DNA from 4 places in the Mesorhizobium sp. L2C066B000 genome. Region 1 is predicted to be linked to each of the others. Evidence: predicted binding sites of a transcription regulator. Region 1 holds the regulator's gene; each other region holds the start of a gene.
The links. Region 1 encodes LexA, which represses DNA repair genes until DNA is damaged. Its sites were predicted from a motif close to TGTTCNNNNTGTGTTCNG; they were not measured.

Region 1 (5,502 bases):
GGCCGGTGAAGAAATATGCGGCCGCGGCAGCGCTTGTCTCGATCGCCGCCTATCTCGTTATTTCAGGCGTCGTGGTTGCCGCCGAGCGCAGCTTCATCATGCTGGCGGTCATGCTTGTCGCCGTGCTGTTTGATCGCGCCGCACTCACCATGCGCAATCTGGCGATCTCCGCCATTGCCGTCATCCTGGTGTCGCCGCACGAGGTGGTCGGTCCCAGCTTCCAGATGTCGTTTGCCGCCACCGCCGCCCTTGTCGGCGCCTATGCCGGCTGGGCCGATTACCGCGCCGACAAGGTGAGAACGCCGCCGGCAAAGCGCTCCTTCGTCGGCTTCCTGTCGCGAAAATTCGCGCTGGCCATGGGCGGCCTCGCCATGACCTCGATCATCGCCGGCAGTGCAACCTTGCTGTTCGCCATTTGGCATTTTCAGCGTGTGTCGCCGCTCAGCCTGATCGCCAATCTGGCCGTGATGCCGATTGTTTCGTTGATCGTCATGCCCTTTGCCGTGCTCAGCGCACTGGCGATGCCGTTCGGCGCCGACGGGCCGTTCCTCTATGTGATGGGCAAGGGTCTGATGGCGATGATCGCTATATCGGCCTGGATTTCCGAGCGCTCGCCGGTCGACGCCGTCGGGCTGATCTCCATCCGCTCGGTGCTGTTGGTGGCGGTCGCCCTCGTCATCGCCACCATGGCCACCACCTGGCTCAGGCTGGCGGCCGTGCCTTTCGCGCTGGCCGGCCTGTTGACGGTGCCGCAGGTGCTTACGCCCGACGTGCTCATATCCGAGGATGCGCATCTGGTGGCCATGCCGATCGGTGGCGGCGAACTCGCCCTCAACCGCGAAGGCTCCAACGAATTCACCACGGACAATTGGAAACGGGCGCTGCGGGCCGAAACCATTATCCCGCCCGAGATTTTCGAGGCAACAGATACGCGGTTCGATCTCGATCCGCTCGATCTGCCGCCCGGGTCGCCCTTCTATTGCATGGGCGATCTCTGTATCGCCCGACACCCTTCCGGAGCCATTGTAGCCCTTGCCAAAGACCGCAAGACGGCGCGGCCGGCCTGTGCCTTCGCTAGCCTGATCGTCATCGATGACGCCACGGCCTACAATCCGTGCCGCGACCCGCTGGTGCTGGTCGTGACGAAGAAACAGCTGGCCCGCGACGGCAGCGCCGCCGTCTTCTTCGATCCGCAATCGGCAGCTGCAGCGCCAACCATCCGCTTCGCCGTCGACAAGCCGTATCGCCCCTGGCACGAGCAGCGCCGCTTCTCCCGCGAAGCGCGCGGCCTGCCGCCTTACAACCAGCGTGAAAAGTACAAACCCAAGCCGGCTCAGTAGCGCCGGATCAATCCGACAAGCTTGCCCTGCACCTTCACCCTGTCCGGTCCAAAAATGCGGGTCTCGTAGGCCGGGTTGGCGGCTTCCAGGGCGATCGAGGCGCCCTTGCGGCGGAAGCGTTTCAGGGTCGCTTCCTCATCGTCGACCAGCGCCACCACGATCTCGCCGGGGCTGGCTGTGTCGGCATTGCGGATGATGACCGTGTCGCCATCGAAAATGCCGGCCTCGATCATCGAATCGCCCTTGACCTCGAGCGCGTAGTGTTCGCCGCCCATGATCATGTCGGGCGGCACCGAGATCGAATGGGTCTGATGCTGGATGGCGTCGATCGGCACGCCGGCGGCGATGCGTCCCATCACCGGGATTGAAATCGAGGAAACGGCATCGTCATTGCCGGCAGACATCGAACGCGACGGCGAGCCCGGCTTGATCTGGCGGCCGAGACCGCCTTGGCCCATCCCGCCTTGTCCCTGGCCGCCTTGCCCTTGGCCGGCTTGACCAAGACTGCCCTGAATGACGCTCGGCGAAAACTTCCTCGCCGCGTTGAGGCCTGGTGCGATCGAGTCGGGTAGCCGCAGCACTTCCAGCGCGCGCGCCCGGTTCGGCAGCCGGCGAATGAAACCGCGCTCCTCAAGCGCTGTGATCAGTCGGTGGATGCCGGACTTGGAGGCGAGGTCGAGCGCTTCCTTCATCTCGTCGAAGGACGGCGGGATTCCGCTCTCCTTCAGGCGTTCATGGATGAACATCAGAAGCTCATGTTGTTTGCGCGTCAGCATCGCGGCCCCCAAGGGTTCTGAAACCAGAATCGGAAAAAACAAACCCAGAACAAACACTATCTGTTCCAGTTGTGTTCCGCAACCTTTTAAAGTTTAATGAATGTGTTGACGTTATGTTCAGCGTAACGTTCGGCGCTGCGAGCGCCGCCTGCGCCCAGTTGCCAGCAACGGGGTGAAACGAAGACAAAGTGCCCTGCGTCGTCGGTTACGATCGCCGCTTCCCTTTCGGACGGGGCTGCGCAGCATCCGCGCCGGGTTCGCTCTGGGCATAGACCTGCAGCGTGGAGCCGATGTGAGCGGTCATCAGAGTTTTCGCACGTTCGACGTCGCGATCGAGGGCCGCTTCCATCAGGGCGGTATGGTGTTCGATCGCCACGGCGTCGCGCAGGGCCGCCACGGCCTTCCGGTGCCCATCCGTGCGGCCGGCGGCGGCGCGCAGCGTGGGGGCCAGACCCAGAAAGCGGTGATGGCGATGCAATTGGTCGGAAATCGTTGCATTGAAGCGCAGCAGCCAGCTGGATGTCGCGGCACTGAGCAGCGCCGCATGGAAGGCATCGTGTTTTTCGTACCACGCGTCGACCGCATCATCCGATGGATCGTCGAGAACAGACCCGCACCGTGAGAGACGATAGTGGGCGGCAACGACCGCGTCTTCCCACTCGCGGTCGCCCTTCTCGACCGATTCCACCAGCAGGGGCAGTTCGACCACGAGCCGCGCACGCGCCAAATCCTCGAGCTCCGCCCGAGAGACGGGAGCGACCGCAAACCCGCGGTTGCTGATGGCGGTCACAAGCCGTTCCGCCTCCAGCCGCGACAGCGCCTCGCGCAACGGCGTCCAGCCGATGCCGTAGGTGTTGCGCAGCGTGCTCAGCTTCAACGGCGCGGCAGGCGCCAGCCGGGTCGCAAGAATATCGCGCCTGAGCAGGCGATAGGCCACTTCCGTCTTCGAGGTCTGCTCGTCATCCAGCATCGTGATCCATCAGACAAAACGCTCGGCTGAGCATTATATATCAAAGCCTTTCAATGGGTGAATTATATATAATGTTGACAGTTCAAGGGCGACCACTCAAAGTCGACGGCATGTTTGGGCGGGCAGGCTCCGCCGCGCGCGTTTGTCCATGGAGGGGCGCCGGATCATGATGACACCCGATCTCGCTGCAATCGAAGCAATGGATGCCGCCGATCCGCTGCGCTCCATGCGCGAACGCTTTGTCTTGCCGCAAGGCGTGATTTATCTCGACGGCAATTCCCTGGGCGCCGCGTCAGCGGTCGTCTTCAGCGAACTGCAGCAGGCCGCCACGCAGGAATGGGCGCACGACCTCATTCGCGCCTGGAACACCGCCGGCTGGTTCAACATGCCGGTGGAACTCGGAGATCAGCTCGGGCGACTGATCGGCGCGGCTGATGGGCAGACGGTGGTCTGCGACACAACCTCTATCAACATCTACAAGCTGCTGCACGCAGCGCTCGGCATGCGGCCGGATCGGTCGGTCATCGTTGCCGAGGGCGACAGTTTCCCGACCGACCTCTACATGGCCGAAGGCGTCGCCTCGACCCGGCCGGGAACGCGGCTGCGGCTGGAGGGCGTCGACGCGGCCGCAATCGAGGACCTGATCGACGACAGCGTTGCCGTCATCCTAGTCAACCATGTCAACTACAAATCCGGCCAGTTGCGCGACATGGCGGCGCTGACGCGCAAGGCACATGACGCCGGCGCGCTGATCATCTGGGATCTCTGCCACACCGCCGGTGCCTTGCCGGTCGAACTCGACCGTGCCAATGCCGATTTCGCTGTCGGCTGCACCTACAAATACCTCAATGGCGGCCCGGGCTCGCCGGCCTTCATCTACGCGGCCGAGCGCCACCATGGAGATATCAGCCAGCCGCTCAGCGGCTGGTGGGGCCATGCGCGGCCGTTTGCCTTCGAGCAGGGCTTTGCCGTTGGCAGCGGGATCCGCCGCTTCCTGTGCGGAACGCAGCCGGTGCTGTCGATGCGGGCGCTCAAAGGCGCGCTCGATATCTGGAACGACGTCGACATGGCGGCGGTGCGCAGAAAAAGTATCGCGCTGACCGACCTGTTTATCCAGCTCGTCGAAGCCAGATGCGGCGCCTACGGGCTTGAACTGGAAAGTCCTCGCGACGGCAGCCAGCGCGGCAGCCAGGTGTCGTTCCTCCATCCGCATGGCTATCAGGTGATGCGCGCGCTGATCGAGCGCGGCGTGATCGGCGATTTCCGGGCGCCGTCGACCATCCGTTTCGGCTTCACGCCGCTCTATGTCGGATATGGCGATGTCTGGCAGGCGGTCGAAGTCCTGGAGGATATTCTGCGCACCGGCGCCTGGCAGGACGCCCGCTTCGCGGTGAAGACCGCGGTTACGTGAGAAACCAGAGCAATTTCAGGAAAAGTGTGAAGCGGTTTTCCGTCCGCAATTGCGTCAAATCAAAGAGCTAGAGCATTTCGCCGTTTACGTTAAACGGTGAAATGCTCTAGAGCCGGGTGCGGACCGTCCAGAGCTCCGGAAACAGCACGACCTCCAGCATCTTCTTCAGATAGGAGGCGCCTGAGGTGCCGCCGGTGCCGCGCTTCAAGCCGATGATGCGTTCGACCGTTGTGACGTGGTTGAAGCGCCAGCGGCGGAAGTAATCCTCGAAGTCGACCAGCTTCTCGGCCAGTTCGTAGAGCATCCAGTAGCGCTGCGGGTCGCGGTAGACGGTTTGCCAAGCAGCCAGCACGTCTTCGTTCTCACCGCGCGTCTCGCGCCAGTCCGTGCGCCCGGCATCGGCGCCGATGTCGAAGCCATTGCGCGCCAAAAGCAGAAGCGCCTCGTCGTACAGCGACGGCGTGGCCAGGATCGCTTCCAGCCTGTCCGTAAGATCGCGCCGGTGCTTGTGCGGCCCGAGCATGGCTAGGTTGCGGTTGCCGGCCATGAACTCGATGGCGCGGTACTGCCAGGACTGGAAGCCCGAGGATTGGCCGAGCGCGTCGCGAAACTCGGTGTATTCGCTGGGCGTCATCGTGCGCAGCACGTCCCAGGCATTGTTGAGCTGCTCGAAGATTCGCGCGACGCGAGACAGCATCTTGAAGCTCGGTTCGAGGCGGTCGGCGCGGATAGAGCGGATCGCGGCGCCGATCTCGTGTAAAGCGAGCTTCATCCACAATTCCGATGTCTGATGCTGGATGATGAACAGCATCTCGTCATGGGCAGAAGACAGCGGCGCCTGCGCATCGAGCACCTTGTCCAGCTGCAGATAGTCGCTGTAGGACATCCGCTCCTTGAAAGACATCTGCGCGCCATCGGACGCCGGATCGTGCGGCTGGCTCAATTGCTCTTCTCCGCGCGCAACCGGAAGCGCTGGATCTTGCCGGTCTGGGTTTTGGGCAAGGC
Region 2 (5,502 bases), on a different contig from region 1:
CGCTTGTGCCAGTCGGCGATCGATTCCTCGGGATAGACGTCGAACGCCTTGTCCTTTTTGCCGATCACCGGCTCGACCCAACTCGCCTTGTATTTCAACATCAGATGCACCTTCTCCGGCGGCTTCGGCAGCTCGCTGTCGATTGCCGAGGCGAAGGGGTGGACCAGGTCCGGCCATGTCGGATCGTAGAGCCAGAGCGCCGAACCGCACTTCTTGCAGAAATTGCGCTCGCCCGTCGAAATCTCACACTTTGGATGCTCGTCGTCCGCGATCTCGGCCTGGTAGACGCCGAGATTGCGCTTGCCCTTGATTTTCAGCGTCTTGTAATCGGCGCCGAGATTGATGGCGAAGCCGCCGCCGCCCTGCTGCTTGCGGCAGATCGAGCAGTAGCACAGCATGAACGGCACCGGCGTGTTGCTCTCCACCTCGAAATGGACGGCATCGCAGCGGCAGGATCCCTTGAGCAGCAGCGGCATGACAAAACTCCGACGGATGGCTCTCAACTTGCCAGCATGGTTTTTGATTGCAGCCGTGGCAAGCCCGGTGACATGATTGCGGCATGGACAATGAACGCATCGAAGAACTGTTCGAAGGCCTCGGCCCGGTCAGTATCCGAAAACTGTTCGGCGGCAAGGGTATCTATTTCGACGGCGTCATCGTTGCCATCGTGCTGCGCGGCGAATTGCTGCTCAAGGCTGACGAGCAAAGCGCGCCCGACTTCGAAGCCGCCGGCTGCAAGCAATGGACCTATACCGGCACCCGCCACGGCAAGCTGGTCGCGATGCCGTACTGGAGCATTCCCGACAGCGCGTTTGATGATCCTGATGAGATGAGGGTGTGGGCGCGCCGGGCGTATGAGGCGGGACGCCGGGCTGGGAAGTGAACCGGGACCGCCGCGTTTCTTCCCACCCCCCTCTGTCCTGCCGGACATCTCCCCCGCAAGGGGGGAGATCAGTTGTCACATTGGCCTTCGCCAATCACCAACGTTGAAAATGGGAGCCTGCGGCTAAGCTGTTAATCTCCCTCTTTGCGGGGGAGATGGCCGGCAGGCCAGAGGGGGGTGCTGTCCCGCCGACGTAGGCGATCCTACAGCGCCGTCGCAATCCTCGCCGCCAGCCGCGCATTGTTCTCGACCAGCGCGATGTTGGTCTTCAAGCTCCGGCCGCCGGTCAGTTCGAGGATTTTGCCCAGCAGGAACGGCGTCACCGCCTTACCGGTCACGTTCTGCACTTCCGCCGCCTTCTGCGCGGCCTCGATATAGCCGGCCATCTCGTCGGCCGGGATTTCATCGTCCTGCGGCACCGGGTTGGCGATCAGCATGCCGCCGACCAGGCCAAGTGCCGCCCTGGTCTTGTAGAAATGCGCGATCTCTTCCGGTCTGTGCAGGGTCAGCGGCGCGCGGAACGGCGAATGCCGCGACCAGAAGGCCGGCATCGTCTCGCAGCCATGGCCAATCACCGGCACGCCGCGCGTCTCCAGCACTTCCAGCGTCTTTTCGATGTCGAGGATCGCCTTGGCGCCGGCCGAGACGACGATGACCGGCGTGCGCGCCAACTCGTCGAGATCGGCCGAGATGTCGAAGCTCTTTTCCGCGCCCTTGTGAACGCCGCCAATGCCGCCGGTGGCGAACACCTTTATCCCGACCATGTCAGCGGCGATCATGGTGGCGGCGACCGTGGTGCCGCCGGTGCGGCCTTGCGCCACCGCAAAGCCGAGATCGGCGCGCGACAGCTTCATGGCGTCGCCGGTCATGGCCAGCGACTCGCGCTCGCCGTCGGAAAGCCCGATCTTGATGCGGCCGGCGACCACGGCGATCGTCGCTGGCACCGCGCCATTGTCCAGGATTATCTTTTCGACATTGGCGGCCATGGCGCCATTGTCGGGGTAAGGCATGCCATGGGTGATGATGGTGCTTTCCAGCGCCACGACGGGGCGGCCAGCGGCGAGCGCCTCGGCCACGGGCGCGTGGAGGTCGATGAAGGGGCGGGCGCTTTGCGGTGTCATGATGGTCTCCGATCCGGAGATCCGCGCGTCCGCTTGGACGTCGCGCTCCGGCAATGGCAATTGGCCGCCCTCATGCCATTTCCTGCGCGTCGGGCACAAGAGCCAGTGCCTCGGTGAAGGTCGCGGCGGTGAAGGCCGGCACGGCATCCGAACTTTCGATGGCGAGCGTCGCCGCGGCAACGCCTTCGCGGAGGGCTTGGCGCAATGCCAGGCCGCGCAGCAGGGCAGCGATGGTGGCGCCGGCCAGCGCGTCGCCGGCGCCGGTGACGTCGGCGACTTTTCTCGGCGCCGGCGGCAGGATAGAGAAGGCGCCGGCTTCGTCGAATCCCAGCACCGGGCCGTCGCCCGCCGTCACCACGCCACTGGTGAGGCCGCTGCAGCGCAGTCCGTCGACGGTCTCGCGCTCGGTGGCATTGGCATCGACGCCGGCCAGCGCCATGGCCTCGCGCCGGTTCATGAAGACCTGCGCGAGTTCCTTCAGCACCGGTATCAGCCGCACCACCTTGGCCGGCGAAATGGCGATGGCGAACACCGGCTTGCCGGCGGCGAGCCCCACCAGCCGCTCCAGCGCCGTTGATGGCAGATTGGCGTCGCAGAGCACCGCATCGGCCTCGGCGACCAACTCGCGCACCTTGGAGCGGCGGATCTGCTTGGGGAACGCCAAATCGTAGAGCGCCATATCGGCAAAGCCGGTGATCAGCTCGCCGTCGCGATCGATCAGCGCCGTGTAGCTCGGCGTCGTGCGGTCGAGGAAAACCGCCGACAGGTCGGCAATGCCGGAGTCGGCGATGGCGCGCGCAACCGTCTCGGCCGAGGCATCGCCGCCGCGCACCGACAAAAGCGAGGCCGAGACGCCGCGCCGCACCAGGCTGCGCAGCGCGTTGAATACGCCGCCGCCGACATCCTCGCGCATCGTGCCGGGGTTGGACGCCGCGGGCACGTACGTGCCCGACACCTGGCCGCGGCGATCGATATGGGCGCCGCCCACCGCCAGTATCTTTGCTGATTTCACCATGCCGGCGATATGACCTTTGTTATTCGAGCCGCACAAGCGCTACGCTGTGCGGCGGAGCTTCGCAGGCAAGCCGGCGATTCGGCCGATCGAAACAGCCGGCGCGTCTGGCCCAATGGTGGATACATCCGGAAACGAAACCATGAGACAAAAAAAGAACAAATCCGGATAAAGATTGCTTTTCAGATATTTGACCCCTCTTGCCAAACGAGAACAAAAGTAGTACAAAATGGGCAGGGATTACGGATTGTCCGGCCTTCATTGACGACCAAGGGGTGATGTATCATGGCTCAGAATTCTTTGCGGCTTGTAGAGGACAAAGCGGTGGACAAATCAAAGGCTCTGGACGCGGCGCTGTCGCAAATCGAGCGCGCCTTCGGCAAGGGCTCGATCATGCGGCTTGGCGCCAACGAGCAGGTCGTCGAGATCGAAACCGTGCCGACCGGATCGCTGGGCCTCGACATCGCGCTTGGCGTCGGCGGCCTGCCGCGCGGCCGCATTGTCGAGATCTACGGGCCGGAAAGCTCGGGCAAGACGACACTGGCGCTGCACACAGTTGCCGAAGCCCAGAAGAAAGGCGGTATCTGCGCCTTCGTCGATGCCGAGCACGCACTCGATCCGGTCTATGCCCGCAAGCTCGGCGTCGATCTGGAAAACCTCTTGATCTCGCAGCCGGACACCGGCGAGCAGGCGCTGGAAATCTGCGACACGCTGGTGCGTTCCGGCGCCATCGACGTTCTGGTCGTCGATTCGGTGGCCGCCCTGACGCCGCGCGCTGAAATCGAGGGCGAGATGGGCGATTCGCTGCCCGGTCTCCAGGCGCGTCTGATGAGCCAGGCGCTGCGCAAGCTGACTGCCTCGATCTCGCGCTCCAACACCATGGTCATCTTCATCAACCAGATCCGCATGAAGATCGGCGTCATGTTCGGTTCGCCGGAAACCACGACCGGCGGCAACGCGCTGAAATTCTACGCTTCGGTGCGCCTCGACATCCGCCGCATCGGCTCGGTCAAGGACCGCGACGAGGTCGTCGGCAACCAGACCCGCGTCAAAGTGGTCAAGAACAAGCTGGCGCCGCCCTTCAAGGTGGTCGAGTTCGACATCATGTATGGCGAGGGCGTCTCCAAGACCGGCGAACTGGTCGATCTCGGCGTCAAGGCCGGCGTGGTCGAGAAGTCCGGCGCCTGGTTCTCCTACAATTCGCAGCGTCTCGGCCAAGGTCGCGAAAACGCCAAACTGTTCCTGCGCGACAATCCCGACACGGCGCGTGAGATCGAACTTGCGCTGCGGCAGAATGCCGGGCTGATCGCCGAGAAGTTTCTTGAAAATGGCGGCCCCGAGCGCGGCGAAAGCGACGACGGCTTCGAGGAAGAATCCGGCGCCATGTAGGGCACGGCCAGAGTTCGGCCATAAATCCAGTCTATTATCCGATGCTTAAGTAACCGAGTTCTTTAGTATTGCGTTTCAAACCGCCGGCCTTCGCGCCGGCGGTTTTCGTTTTTGGGCAGCGTGAAGCCGGCTTGGCAGTTGCCGGATTGGCCCAATTCCGTGTTTCTGGACAGGGTGGGGCGTGCCCGCTAAAAGGCCAAGTCAATCTTCTAAAAAGCAGAGACCAGTGTCCGCCGGCCGTGCCGGCGGTTTTCGCGAAAAGGCAGCACTCATGAGTGGCGTGAACGAGATCCGGTCGACATTCCTCGACTATTTCCGCAAGGAGGGCCACGAGGTCGTGGCCTCGAGCCCGCTGGTGCCGCGCAACGACCCGACGCTGATGTTCACCAATGCCGGCATGGTGCAGTTCAAGAACGTCTTCACCGGCCTGGAGAAGCGGTCCTATTCGCGCGCCACCACTGCGCAGAAAAGCGTGCGCGCCGGCGGCAAGCACAACGACCTCGACAATGTCGGCTACACCGCGCGCCATCTGACCTTCTTCGAAATGCTCGGCAATTTCTCCTTCGGCGACTATTTCAAGGAGCGCGCCATCGAACTGGCCTGGAACCTGATCACCAAGGAGTTCGGGCTGAACAAGGACAAGCTGCTGGTCACCGTCTATCACACCGATGACGAGGCGGCCGGCTTCTGGAAGAAGATCGCCGGTTTCTCCGATGACCGCATCATCCGCATCCCGACCTCCGACAATTTCTGGGCTATGGGCGACACCGGACCGTGCGGGCCGTGCTCGGAAATCTTCATCGACCGTGGCGAGCACATCTGGGGCGGCCCTCCCGGCAGCCCGGAGGAGGACGGCGACCGCTTCCTTGAATTCTGGAACCTGGTGTTCATGCAATATGAGCAGGTCACCAAGGATGAGCGCATCGACCTGCCGCGGCCGTCGATCGACACCGGCATGGGCCTGGAGCGCATGGCCTCCATCCTGCAAGGGGTGGAGAGCGTCTTCGAGACCGACCTGTTCCGCCACCTGATCGATGCGGCCTCGTCAGCGCTCGGGCAGGGACCCGACAAGGAGACGGTCGCCTCCTTCCGCGTCA
Region 3 (5,502 bases), on a different contig from region 1:
CTCGCCTCGCTGCTCGAAATGTTCGCCCAGCTGTCGCGCGAGCCGTACATCGTGCAGCGCTATCTGAAGGATGTGCGCAAGGGCGACAAGCGCATCATCCTGATCGACGGGGAGGCCGCCGGCGCCATCAACCGCATTCCGTCCGAGCACGATTCGCGCTCCAACATGCATGTCGGCGGCCGCGCCGAAAAGACCGAGCTGACGCAACGCGAACGCGAAATCTGCGCCCGCATCGGCCCATCGCTGAAAGAGCGCGGCTTCATCCTGGTCGGCATCGACGTGATCGGCGACTACATGACCGAGATCAACGTGACCTCGCCAACCGGCGTGCGCGAAGTGCAGCGCTTTGGTGGCGCGGATATCGCCAGCCTGTTCTGGGACGCGGTGGAGGAAAAGCGGCGGAATTCGACCGCGTAGTGTGCGTTGCTACGGAGGACTTTGGTGGGTCCAGAGAAGCATCGAAAGATGCTCTTTATCGGGTAAGACTGCCGAGCAAGCGGCTCATCAGATCAAACTATGTCCCGGAAGCGCCGAGGCCTCAGTTTCGGAGGAAGGAGACCGATAAGTCTGGTCTGCAATTTTAGCTGTGGTGTTGCCCAGTCTTTCAGCAGAAAACCCGCATCGGCGTTCTTTTCCAGCAATGCAAAAGCCGCAGACAGTCCGATCAGGTCGACCAAGGTCCTACGCATTGAGTGGCGGGAGATTAAATGCTCCAGTCCCGGCGCCACTTCGCACCAACGATTGGCCAGTGCCCGCCGTATCGCTATTTCAGTATCAGGCGACATCCTGCCGAGGCCAACTCCGGTACCCAGGATGCGCCCGTCCGCCCAGCCATTGCCGCCGTGAAGCCGATAACTGCCAAGAGCCCGCCCAATCCTCACGGTTCCGCCGATCATATGGGCGGCACGAGCCATATAACCATCGGCACATATCTTTATTTCGTCCGGATCGGATGGACGCATGATTTCAAGCGGAGCTCGACGAAACATCATCCCCGATGTGGTTGACCAAAACCAACCCACGGTGCCCCGATCAATAAATAATAATGTCGGGTCAGCTTCGGTGTCGACATGCAGGTAGCCGCTCATTTTCGGCATCGATCGCGGGTCGTTCAGGTGGAATACGGGATGACCGCCCGCAAGCAGTTTGCCGGCCGTATCTATCACCACCTCATCGGAGCTCGACATCGCCGCGATACGGGTGTGGCTGAGATGCGCTCTCACATGGCATTCTATGAAGTCAGGGTGCCAAGCATCGTCACCGTCAAGAAAGGAGATCAGGGGTCCGGCCGTCGCGTCAAGCCCGGTCATCATTGTTGCCAACTGCCCGCCATTTTGCAGTCGGGGCAGAAGGCGGAAACGACTGTCGCCAAGCTGAGACAGACACTCTTCAATCCTTCGGCGGGAAGCGTCGGTCGAAAAATCATCGACCACCACGCACTCGAACGCAGTGTATGTCTGCGCCGCTACGGATCGGATCGCAGTGTCGATGAATGCCTCTTGATTGAAACAGCCTACGCAAACGGATACGGTTGGTAGCGCGATGTGAGAACCAGCCCCGCTTGGGACGATGTTTTCTTTCAAGAGGCGCTTCTCCGTACACCAGATTTGATCGCCTGAGATATTCCGTCGATCAACTGGCGATGTTTCTTTGCCAAATTTCTCTCTGTCGAAGCGAGTTTTGCCCCGCACTCAAGATCGCAATTGCCGCATGTTGACCCTACAGCACGGGTATCGCCCTCCTACCAAATTCGAGATTGTCAGAGCCATGCTGCGTCATGGCCACAAAGTCAGAAAGGGGCACCCTTCCGCGAAGTCGCAACCTGCTCTTCAGGCCAGTTTGCTGTCTGACGATCCGTTCATATCCTATTCGGGAATGTCCGGTACGCCGCTCGGATTAGCAAGTCATATGCCTTTCCTTCCACGCGGCCACCGCGCCTGGTTTCTCATCTCGCCAACCTGGTCCATCGAAAACAGTGCTAGCGTCAAAACCATCCGGACCTATGCCGTTCTGCATAGACTCAAGAACCCCCGTCACTCGCTAATCTTCCTATCCAACACTCAGGCCGAGGCTGATCTGTTGAATCAGTCCGGCGAGGCCGCCGTCCTGCACAACAAGACGTCAACAACCTCCGAACACATATTCAGGCCTCTCGATGACGTCCCTGTAGAATTTGATGCAATCTACAATGCGCAGCTGGCTCCGTGGAAGCGCCATGACTTGTCGCTTGGCATCCAGCGTTGCGCATTTGTCTTCTATCGAGATTCAAGCGGATCCTCCACGACGGAGTCGGAAAGAGCGCGAATAAATCGGCATAGGGAGCTCGCGCCGCATCACGTCTTTATCAACGAGTTTGACGGCACCGGCAAGCCTGTCCGATTGGCACCGGCTCAGGTGAACACGCATCTAAATCGTGCAGCCGTGGGAATCTGTCTCTCTCACCTGGAAGGACCAATGTTCGCCAGCACGGAATATCTTCTCGCGGGCCTTCCAGTGGTCACGACGCCGAACCATGGCGGCCGAGACCTTTATCTGGATGACGACTATTCGCTCACAGTTCCACCCGATCCTCGATCCATCGCGGAGGCTGTCTTAGCGCTGAAGGAGCGACGAATTCCCCGGGATTACATTCGTTCGCAAACTTTGAAACGAATCGAACGAGACCGCGGGCGGTTCATAGACCTTGTAAACGAGATTTTTCTGGAGAGCGGCTCTTCGCGCCGGATCGCCCTGCCTTGGCCTTTCAGATATCCTGTCATGGAGTGGCTTCCACCGCAGGTCGCGATCGATCGATCGCTTTCAGGTTCGGTCGATGCCTTCATCACCGCTTAGAAGCAACACCCTCAGATCGCCGAAGGGCCTAGTCGCCCTTGTTAAACGCGGTCGAGGAGGCGGAGCAGCCGTTCCATTTTGCTTGACCATCTTCCTTTTTTGCAACCGGCACAGCGCGCTGCAGCCACCACGAATGCATGTTCCTGTAATGTTCTTGCCTTGGCCTGAAATCTATGGTTGTCTTGTCCTGACGTCGCTCGCGGTCTGAACCACAAGGCCGAGGCGAGCCGATATCCGGGGGCAGAGCAAGATGGTGGCGCGGGTTCGCACGGTTGCTTTCCAGGGCATCGAGGCCGTACCGGTCGATGTCCAGGTGATGATCGCGCCGGGCAAGGTCGGCATGCAGATCGTCGGGCTGGCCGACAAGGCGGTGGCCGAAAGCCGCGAGCGCGTGCAGGCGGCACTGCATGCGTCGGGGCTGTCGATGCCGTCGAAGAAGGTGACGGTCAACCTGGCGCCTGCCGATCTTCCCAAGGAAGGGAGCCATTACGACCTGCCGATCGCGCTCGGCCTGATGGCTGCACTCGGCGCCATTCCGGGCGACATGCTGGCCTCCTATGTCGTGCTCGGAGAATTGTCGCTCGACGGCACCATTGCCACGGTCGCCGGCGCGCTGCCGGCGGCGATCGGCGCCAATGCCGAGGGAAAGGGCCTGATCTGCCCGTTCGGCTGCGGGCCGGAAGCGGCCTGGGCGGGCAAGGATTTCGACATATTGGCGCCGCGCAGCCTGATTGCCATCGCCAATCATTTTCGCGGCACGCAGGTGCTGTCGCGGCCCGAGCCCGGCATCCATGTCTCGGCCCGCGACCTGCCCGACCTTTCAGACATCAAGGGCCAGGAAAGCGCCAAGCGGGCGCTGGAAGTGGCGGCGGCCGGCGGCCACAATCTGTTGATGGTCGGGCCTCCCGGCTCGGGAAAATCGATGCTGGCGCAGAGGCTGCCTTCAATTCTGCCGCCACTGGCGCCCAAGGAACTTCTTGAAGTCTCGATGATCGCCTCGGTGGCCGGCGAGCTCGGCGAAGGCAAGCTCACCGACCGGCGGCCGTTCCGCGCCCCGCACCATTCGGCTTCGATGGCGGCAATGGTCGGCGGCGGCATCAGGGCGCGGCCGGGCGAAGTATCGCTTGCCCATAACGGCGTGCTGTTCCTCGACGAGTTTCCCGAATTCACGCCGCAGACCTTGGATGCGCTGCGCCAGCCACTGGAGACCGGCGACTGCATGATCGCGCGCGCCAACCACCGCGTCACCTATCCAGCGCGCATCCAGCTGGTGGCGGCGATGAACCCGTGCCGTTGCGGCATGGCCGGCGAGCCCGGCTATCGCTGCCTGCGCGGTGAGCGCTGCCGCACCGACTACCAGGCGCGCATTTCCGGCCCGCTGCTCGACCGCATCGATCTCAGGATCGAGGTGCCTGCGGTTTCGGCCGCCGATCTGATCCGGCCGGATCGGGCGGAGAAAAGTGCCGCCGTTGCGCAGCGCGTCGCGCGCGCCCGCACCATCCAGCGCGAACGGTTCGAGCGGCTCGGCGTGACCAGCGCGACCACCAACGCGCATTGCTCGCCTTCTGTTATCGAGGACATCGCGATGCCGGATGCCGCCGGCCTGTCGCTGCTGAAAGACGCCAGCGAGAAACTCGGCTTTTCCGCGCGCGCCTATCACCGCGTGCTCAAAGTGGCGCGCACACTGGCTGACCTCGACGCCAGCGAAACCGTCGGCCGAATTCACCTGGCCGAGGCGATTTCCTACCGCATGATGTCGGAGCGGGTAGCGCAGGCGGCGTAACGCTCCTCCTTGAGGGGAAGGTGGCCCCGAAGCGGCAGGGTGGGGGTCGCCGAAGAATGGTCGATCTTTTTGGAGCCGAGCCGAGAAGGGGCCTCTGCAATGACATTGCTTGTAGTGTCGTCCGAAGGGAGTCGCCGCACTTCACGCAGGACCCCACCCGGCCCTTCGGGCCACCCTCCCCTCGAGGGGGAGGGAAACGCAGGCGCTAATTCGCCCGCTCTTTCGCCTTCAGCTCCAGCCTCCGCGCGTGCAGCACCGGCTCCGTATAGCCGTTCGGCTGTTCGCGGCCTCTAAACACCAGGTCGCAGGCGGCCTGGAAGGCTATGGAATTGTCGAAATCGGCGGCCATCGGGCGGTAGAGCGGGTCGCCGACATTTTGGAGGTCGACGATCGCTGCCATGCGCCGCAGCGAATCCATCACCTGGATCTGCGAGCACACCTTGTGGTGCAGCCAGTTGGCGATGTGCTGCGAGGAGATGCGCAGCGTGGCGCGGTCTTCCATCAGGCCGACATCGTTGATGTCGGGCACTTTCGAGCAGCCGACGCCCTGGTCGATCCAGCGCACGACATAGCCCAGAATGCCTTGCGCATTGTTGTCGAGCTCGCGCTGGATCTCGTCGGGGGTCCAGTTCGGCCGCACCGCCACCGGCACCGACAATATATCATCGAGCTTCGCCTTCGGCCGGCTCTTCAGCGCCGCTTGGACGGCGTGGACATCGACCTTGTGATAGTGCGTGGCGTGCAGCGTCGCCGCTGTCGGCGACGGCACCCAGGCGGTGTTGGCGCCGGCCTTGGGATGCGCGATCTTCTGTTCCAGCATCGCCGCCATCAGATCCGGCATCGCCCACATGCCCTTGCCGATCTGGGCATGACCGGCGAGCCCGCAT
Region 4 (5,502 bases), on a different contig from region 1:
TCACCATCGGCACCAGATTGGCAAAGCCGCTCATCTCATTGTCTCCGTTTTGATTTTTCCGGTTCAGGCGGCGCGCAGCAACAGGCGTGGCGCGTTGGCGGCGACAGGCCGCTTGGGCTTGTATGCGCGCAGCCAGAGCCGGCAGCCGGCGCCGGCCATCGCGACCGCAGGCGTCAGGACAAACCCGTCGTGGACGATGCGCAGATGCGTGCCGCCGGAAACGGTGCGGGCGAGTGTGAAGGTGACGATGCTCCCCAGCTCCTCGCGGTCGGCGTCGCCGGAACGCTCGCGCCAGGAATAGCGCAGCAGGCGCCCCGGTTCGGCATCGAGCACTTCGCACTCGATCGGCTTCTCAGGCCCGGCAAAGGCAAAGCGGCTGCCGGTTTCCGGATTGATGTCGTTCGGCATCATCCATTCCGCCAAGAGGTCCGGCACGGTCAGTGCCCGCCACACTTTTTCCGGTGCGTCCGGCAGATCGCATTCGAAGGCGAGGGCATCTTTGGCGGTCTGCGTCTGCTTTTCGTCGGTCATTGGTCCATGTCCTTCAAAACGACCTTCAGTCTTTCGATGCGCTCCGGCCAGAATGCGCGGTAGCGTTCGATCCAGCCGAGCAGCGGCTCGAGCCCTTGCGGATCGGCGCGATAGTAGGCGTTGCGGCCGGCGCGTCTTTCGCTGACTAGGCCTGCGCCGCGCAGCACGGCAAGGTGCTGCGACACCGCCGGCTGCGACACGCTCATGCCGGTGCGCAACTCCGACACGCTCATCTCGCCGGAAGTCAGCCGCTCGTAGACGGCGCGTCGCGTCGGGTCGGCCAGGGCGCGAAAAATCTCTGCTTCGATCATGGCAAAAGCATAAGTCGATACTTATCGATTTGGCAAGGGGTGTTTTGAATGCCGCGTATTGATTGGATCCTGCCGGGCCTCTAAGCCGTGGGGAACAAGATGGGCCGATCATCGCGAGGCAGGAGTAGTATTTATGAATTCCAACGTCGATCTTTCGTCCGCCGAGAACCTCAACGAGGCTCTGAGGCTCTATCGCCGCCTCGTACTCGGTATAGGAGCGATCGCCGTCATCGGTTTCGTGGCCGTGATCTTGTTGGCCAAGCTGGGTACGGCGCTATCGCCGCCACACGGGATTTACATCTTCGGCGAAGGATTGGGGACCTGGGGCCTGATCGCGGTGGTAGCGGCGCTCGTCGCTCAGGTGTGGTGGCACGGGCGCGCGATCGGGAAATTGCTGAATGACCCGGCTCTGAAATCTGAACCTGCAGTCGGGCTGATGTCGGCGCCAACCGTGATCGCACAGCGCGCCCATGGCATGGGCATGGAGTGGAGCGGCTTTTTCGGTCCGTTGCGGCCAGCTAAAAAACGGCGCTGACGACACCGCTTCTCGCCCCTGCGTGTCAGCTAAATCCACGCGCCCGCGTCGGCGATTGCTGCCATTCCTTGACAATCCGTGGTTAACAGTATAGGAACGAAAAGGGAACAAAAACCTTGTGGGAAAAGCCAGCCGCGGCAAGCCAGGATTGTGCGCGGCCTGTAAGGTGAACGACTTGAAATTTGTTTCGGATGAGCACGGAGAAGTGTCATGGCGGGTAGCGTCAACAAGGTCATTCTGGTCGGTAACCTCGGCGCGGACCCTGAAATCCGCCGCCTGAATTCCGGTGATCCGGTCGTCAACATCCGCATCGCCACGTCGGAAAGCTGGCGCGACAAGAACTCCGGCGAGCGCAAGGAAAAGACCGAATGGCACAACGTGGTCATTTTCAATGACCAGATCGCCAAGGTCGCCGAGCAGTACCTGAAGAAGGGCATGAAGGTTTACGTCGAAGGCCAGCTGCAGACACGCAAATGGCAAGACCAGACCGGCGCCGACAAGTACACGACCGAAGTCGTGCTGCAGAAATTCCGCGGCGAGCTGCAGATGCTCGATTCTCGCGGCGAGGGCGGCGGTCAGGTCGGCAACTATGCCGGCGGCGGCGGCGCGAGCCGTGGCTCGGATTTCGGCCAGTCTGGCCCCAATGAGAGCTTCAACCGCGGCGGCAATAGCGGTGGCGGCGGTTCCAAGGGCGGCGGTGGCGGCGGCTCGTCGCGCGAACTGGACGACGAAATCCCGTTCTGAGCTGACGGTAGTTAGCGATATCTGAGGAGAGGGCGCGATGTCGCTCGGACCGCTTCTATCGGCGCGCCCTCCCATTCCATGGCACGCCTTCGCGGCCCTTGCCGCGCTGGCCATTGGCGCTACGCAACTGGCGCTGCCGAAAGGCACGACGCGTCATCGTGTCGTCGGCTATACTTGGGTGGCGCTGATGCTGGTCGTCGCCATCTCCAGTTTCTGGATCCAGCAGATACGCCTCGTCGGTCCGTTCAGCCCGATCCATCTCTTGTCGATTTTAGTGTTGATCGCCGTGCCGCTGGCGGTCTGGCACGCGCATATGCATCGGGTCGCGAAACATCGCAGGGTCATGATATCGCTGTATGTTTTCGCCCTGATCGGCGCCGGCGTGTTCACGCTGCTGCCGGGGCGGATCATGCACACGGTCGTCTTCGGCCAGTGACGCTTTCTGAAAGGAAGATTGCCGTGAAAGCACGGATTAAATGGGTCGAGGAGCGCACCTTCGTCGGCGAGTCCGGCAGCGGCCACAAACTGGTGCTGGGGACCGCCCCCGGGCCGGAAGGCAAGACGCCAGGTCCGAGCCCGATGGAGCTGGTGCTGATCGGCACCGGCGGCTGCTCGGCCTATGATGTCGTCCACATCCTCGAAAAAGGCCGCGAGGCGATCGAGGACTGTGTTGTAGAACTCGACGCCGACCGGGCCGAAACCGACCCCAAAGTCTTCACCCGCATCCACATGCATTTCATCGTCACGGGCCACGCGCTGTCGCGCGACAAGGTCCAGCGCGCCATCAACCTGTCGATCGAGAAATACTGCTCGGCCTCGGCCATGCTGGCCAAGACGGCTGTCATCACCCACGATTTCGAGGTCGTCGATACGGCGGTGGAGTAGGGAGCAGGGAGCAGGGAGCAGGGAGCAGGGAGCAGGGAGCAGGGAGCAGGGAGCAGGGAGCAGGGAGCAGGGGCTGCCGTTCACCCCGCCATCAGCGCCTTGATCCCATCCGCGACGAACTGAACCGCAAGCGCGGCCAGGATGACGCCGAGCAGGCGGGTGAGGATCGAGCGGCCGGTCTGGCCGAGGATGCGGTCGATGCGCTCCGACAGCACGAACACCAGATAGGTGATGGCAAGGCAGACGAAGATGATGCCGACCAGCGCCGCTTGTGCTGCAAAACCCTGAAAAGAGCCCGACAGTAGCACAGTCGCCGAAATCGCACCGGGGCCGGCGATCAGCGGGATCGCCAGCGGGAAGGCCGCGATGTTGTGGATCATGTCCTTGGTGATGGCGACGTCGCCGATCTTCTCCTTGCGGTCCTGGCGGCGCTCAAACACCATTTCGAACGCGATGAAGAACAGCAAAAACCCGCCGGCGACGCGGAAAGCCGGCAACGTGATGCCGAACACCGACAGGATGGACGCCCCGGCCACCGCAAACAGCGCCATCACCAGGAAGCCGATGATCGAGGCGCGCACCGAAACCTGCTGACGTTCCTCGCGGTTCATGCCGCGTGTCACCGCGAGGAAGAGCGGCGCGAGACCTGGCGGGTCGATGGTCACCAGAATGGTGACGAAGGCGTTGAACAGGCTGTCGAAACTCGGCATCGCTGACCCCTCCCGCCGGGCCGGACCCCTGCGCCACGATAGTGGTAGAGCAAAGCCTGGCCGGTGGGAACCGTCTGAGATGGCGATACCGGAGACGCCGGCTATGTTAGGCGGCAGCGTTGCAATAGGCCTCCAGGCGATAGCCGTCGGGATCGACGATGAAGGCAGCGTAATAGTCCTCGCCATAGTCGGCGCGCAGGCCCGGCGCGCCATTGTCGCTGCCGCCTGCACGCAAGGCGGCGGCATGGAAGGCGACGACACTCTGCCTCGTCGGCGCGGCAAAGCAGAAATGCAGACCGGACTTCTCGTCCGATGGCACTGGCCGCTCCGCGTCGTTCACCCACAGCGCGACGGCTTGCGCACCATAACCCAGTGAGCCTGGCGACTGGCTGAGGCAGGAATAACCGAGCGGCTTTAGCGCGGCATCGTAGAAGGGCTTCGAAACGTTGGTGTCGCGGACGCCGATCGAGACATGGTCAAGCATGCTTTTGGTCACCTTTTTGCAATATGTTGCGTCATCAGTCGTGGGCGACGCGGCGCGCCAGGAACTCGACTTCGAGACGCCATGTCTTGCCATCGTCGTGCGAACGCTCGCCGAGCCAGCGGAAGCTGTCTTTCGTGATGCGCGAAAAGCTCCAGCGGACCGAGGAACCAGTGCCGTCGGCGCCGACCTGCACAATCGTGTCGCCTTCGGCGCGACCAAGCTGGCGGCTGTAGTATTGGTTGCGCGGGTCGCTCCAGAAGATGTGCCAGGCATCCGAGCCGGGATCATAGGCCCGCAGCGTTGTGCCATAGAAAGTCCATTTGCCGAGAGAAGGCGAGGGGCCGGCATCCCGCGCGGGCAGGATCCATACATCCTGGATCGCCCTGCCTTCCAGGACCCAGCCGAAATGCACCTCGCCGCGTCCGGTGAGAACCGTGCCGTCCTCGAGATGGCGCGTGGCATCGAATGTCCAGGCGCCGACGAAGCGGCCGTAGAGATCAAGCTTGTCAGCCAGACCGGGGTTGGGGCCGTCGCTGTGGAGCGCTTCGGCAAAGGAGGATGTACCGATCATACTTGCTGCCTTCGTTGTGTCAGGAGGCTGCAAGCGATAGGCCCCGGCAGGGTGTCGCGCTTGGGAAAAATTGCTATCTTTCAAGCCATGACGACGAGCGAACAAAACCTGGCATCGGGGCAGGGCTGGCATGTGTCCGACGTGCTGTGCACGGCCGGCGCCGGCGACCGCCCGTTCGAGGAGGCGCACGACACCTTCTGCGTTGCCGCTGTCACCAGCGGCACTTTCCGCTACCGCACCAGGCAAGGCGCCGCCATGCTGGCGCCGGGCGCAATCCTGCTAGGCAATGTCGGCGCCTGCTATGAATGCGGGCATGAGCATGGCGCCGGCGACCGTTGCCTGTCCTTCCACTTCGCTCCGGCCTATCTCGACCGCATCGCCAGCGACGTGCCCGGCGCGAGCAAGCTCGCCTTCGGCGTGCCGCATATGCCGCCTTTGCCGGCGCTCGCATCGCTGCTGGCCGAGGCGGAAGCGGCGCGCGAGATGGTCGACATCGACGCCTTTGAAGAGCTTGGCCTGCGAATTGCCGGTGCAGCACTGGCAGTTGCCGGCGCAGCACTGCCCGTCGCCAGCGATGCGGTGCCTGGCGTTCGACCGCCGAGCCGCCGCGACCAGAAACGGGTTGCCGAGGCGGTGCGGCAGATCGAGCTCAATGCCGACAGGCCGGTCTCGCTTTCCGAGCTTGCCTGCGCGACGGCGACCAGCCCGTATCATTTCCTGCGCACCTTCCG

Region 2: the regulator LexA is predicted to act here: its motif matches at 3,226-3,243, upstream of recA (recombinase RecA).
Region 3: the regulator LexA is predicted to act here: its motif matches at 2,971-2,988, upstream of X733_RS146235 (YifB family Mg chelatase-like AAA ATPase).
Region 4: the regulator LexA is predicted to act here: its motif matches at 1,470-1,487, upstream of ssb (single-stranded DNA-binding protein).

The regions. Positions count from the first base shown of each region.
Region 1 covers NZ_AYWZ01000019.1:80,764-86,265, forward strand. The annotation lists gene X733_RS139480 (ComEC/Rec2 family competence protein) at 1-1,340, shown strand, start outside; gene lexA (transcriptional repressor LexA) at 1,334-2,116, opposite strand; gene X733_RS139470 (GntR family transcriptional regulator) at 2,322-3,086, opposite strand; gene kynU (kynureninase) at 3,256-4,497, shown strand; gene kynA (tryptophan 2,3-dioxygenase) at 4,604-5,440, opposite strand; gene X733_RS139455 (AMP-binding protein) at 5,437-5,502, opposite strand, start outside.
Region 2 covers NZ_AYWZ01000011.1:221,972-227,473, forward strand. The annotation lists gene X733_RS144560 (GFA family protein) at 1-476, opposite strand, end outside; gene X733_RS144555 (TfoX/Sxy family protein) at 560-883, shown strand; gene X733_RS144550 (pseudouridine-5'-phosphate glycosidase) at 1,087-2,004, opposite strand; gene X733_RS144545 (carbohydrate kinase family protein) at 2,075-3,019, opposite strand; gene recA (recombinase RecA) at 3,302-4,405, shown strand; partial or broken gene alaS (alanine--tRNA ligase) at 4,677-5,502, shown strand, end outside.
Region 3 covers NZ_AYWZ01000010.1:57,789-63,290, forward strand. The annotation lists gene gshB (glutathione synthase) at 1-417, shown strand, start outside; gene X733_RS1000000167260 (glycosyltransferase) at 510-1,583, opposite strand; gene X733_RS146240 (glycosyltransferase) at 1,768-2,832, shown strand; gene X733_RS146235 (YifB family Mg chelatase-like AAA ATPase) at 3,083-4,615, shown strand; gene X733_RS146230 (malate synthase G) at 4,821-5,502, opposite strand, start outside.
Region 4 covers NZ_AYWZ01000017.1:47,601-53,102, reverse strand. The annotation lists gene X733_RS140485 (ATP-dependent Clp protease proteolytic subunit) at 1-34, opposite strand, end outside; gene X733_RS140490 (SRPBCC domain-containing protein) at 64-531, opposite strand; gene X733_RS140495 (metalloregulator ArsR/SmtB family transcription factor) at 528-842, opposite strand; gene X733_RS140500 (hypothetical protein) at 976-1,377, shown strand; gene ssb (single-stranded DNA-binding protein) at 1,588-2,121, shown strand; gene X733_RS140510 (DUF2306 domain-containing protein) at 2,159-2,557, shown strand; gene X733_RS140515 (OsmC family protein) at 2,581-3,006, shown strand; gene X733_RS140520 (MarC family protein) at 3,087-3,716, opposite strand; gene X733_RS140525 (VOC family protein) at 3,823-4,200, opposite strand; gene X733_RS140530 (hypothetical protein) at 4,235-4,771, opposite strand; gene X733_RS140535 (AraC family transcriptional regulator) at 4,859-5,502, shown strand, end outside.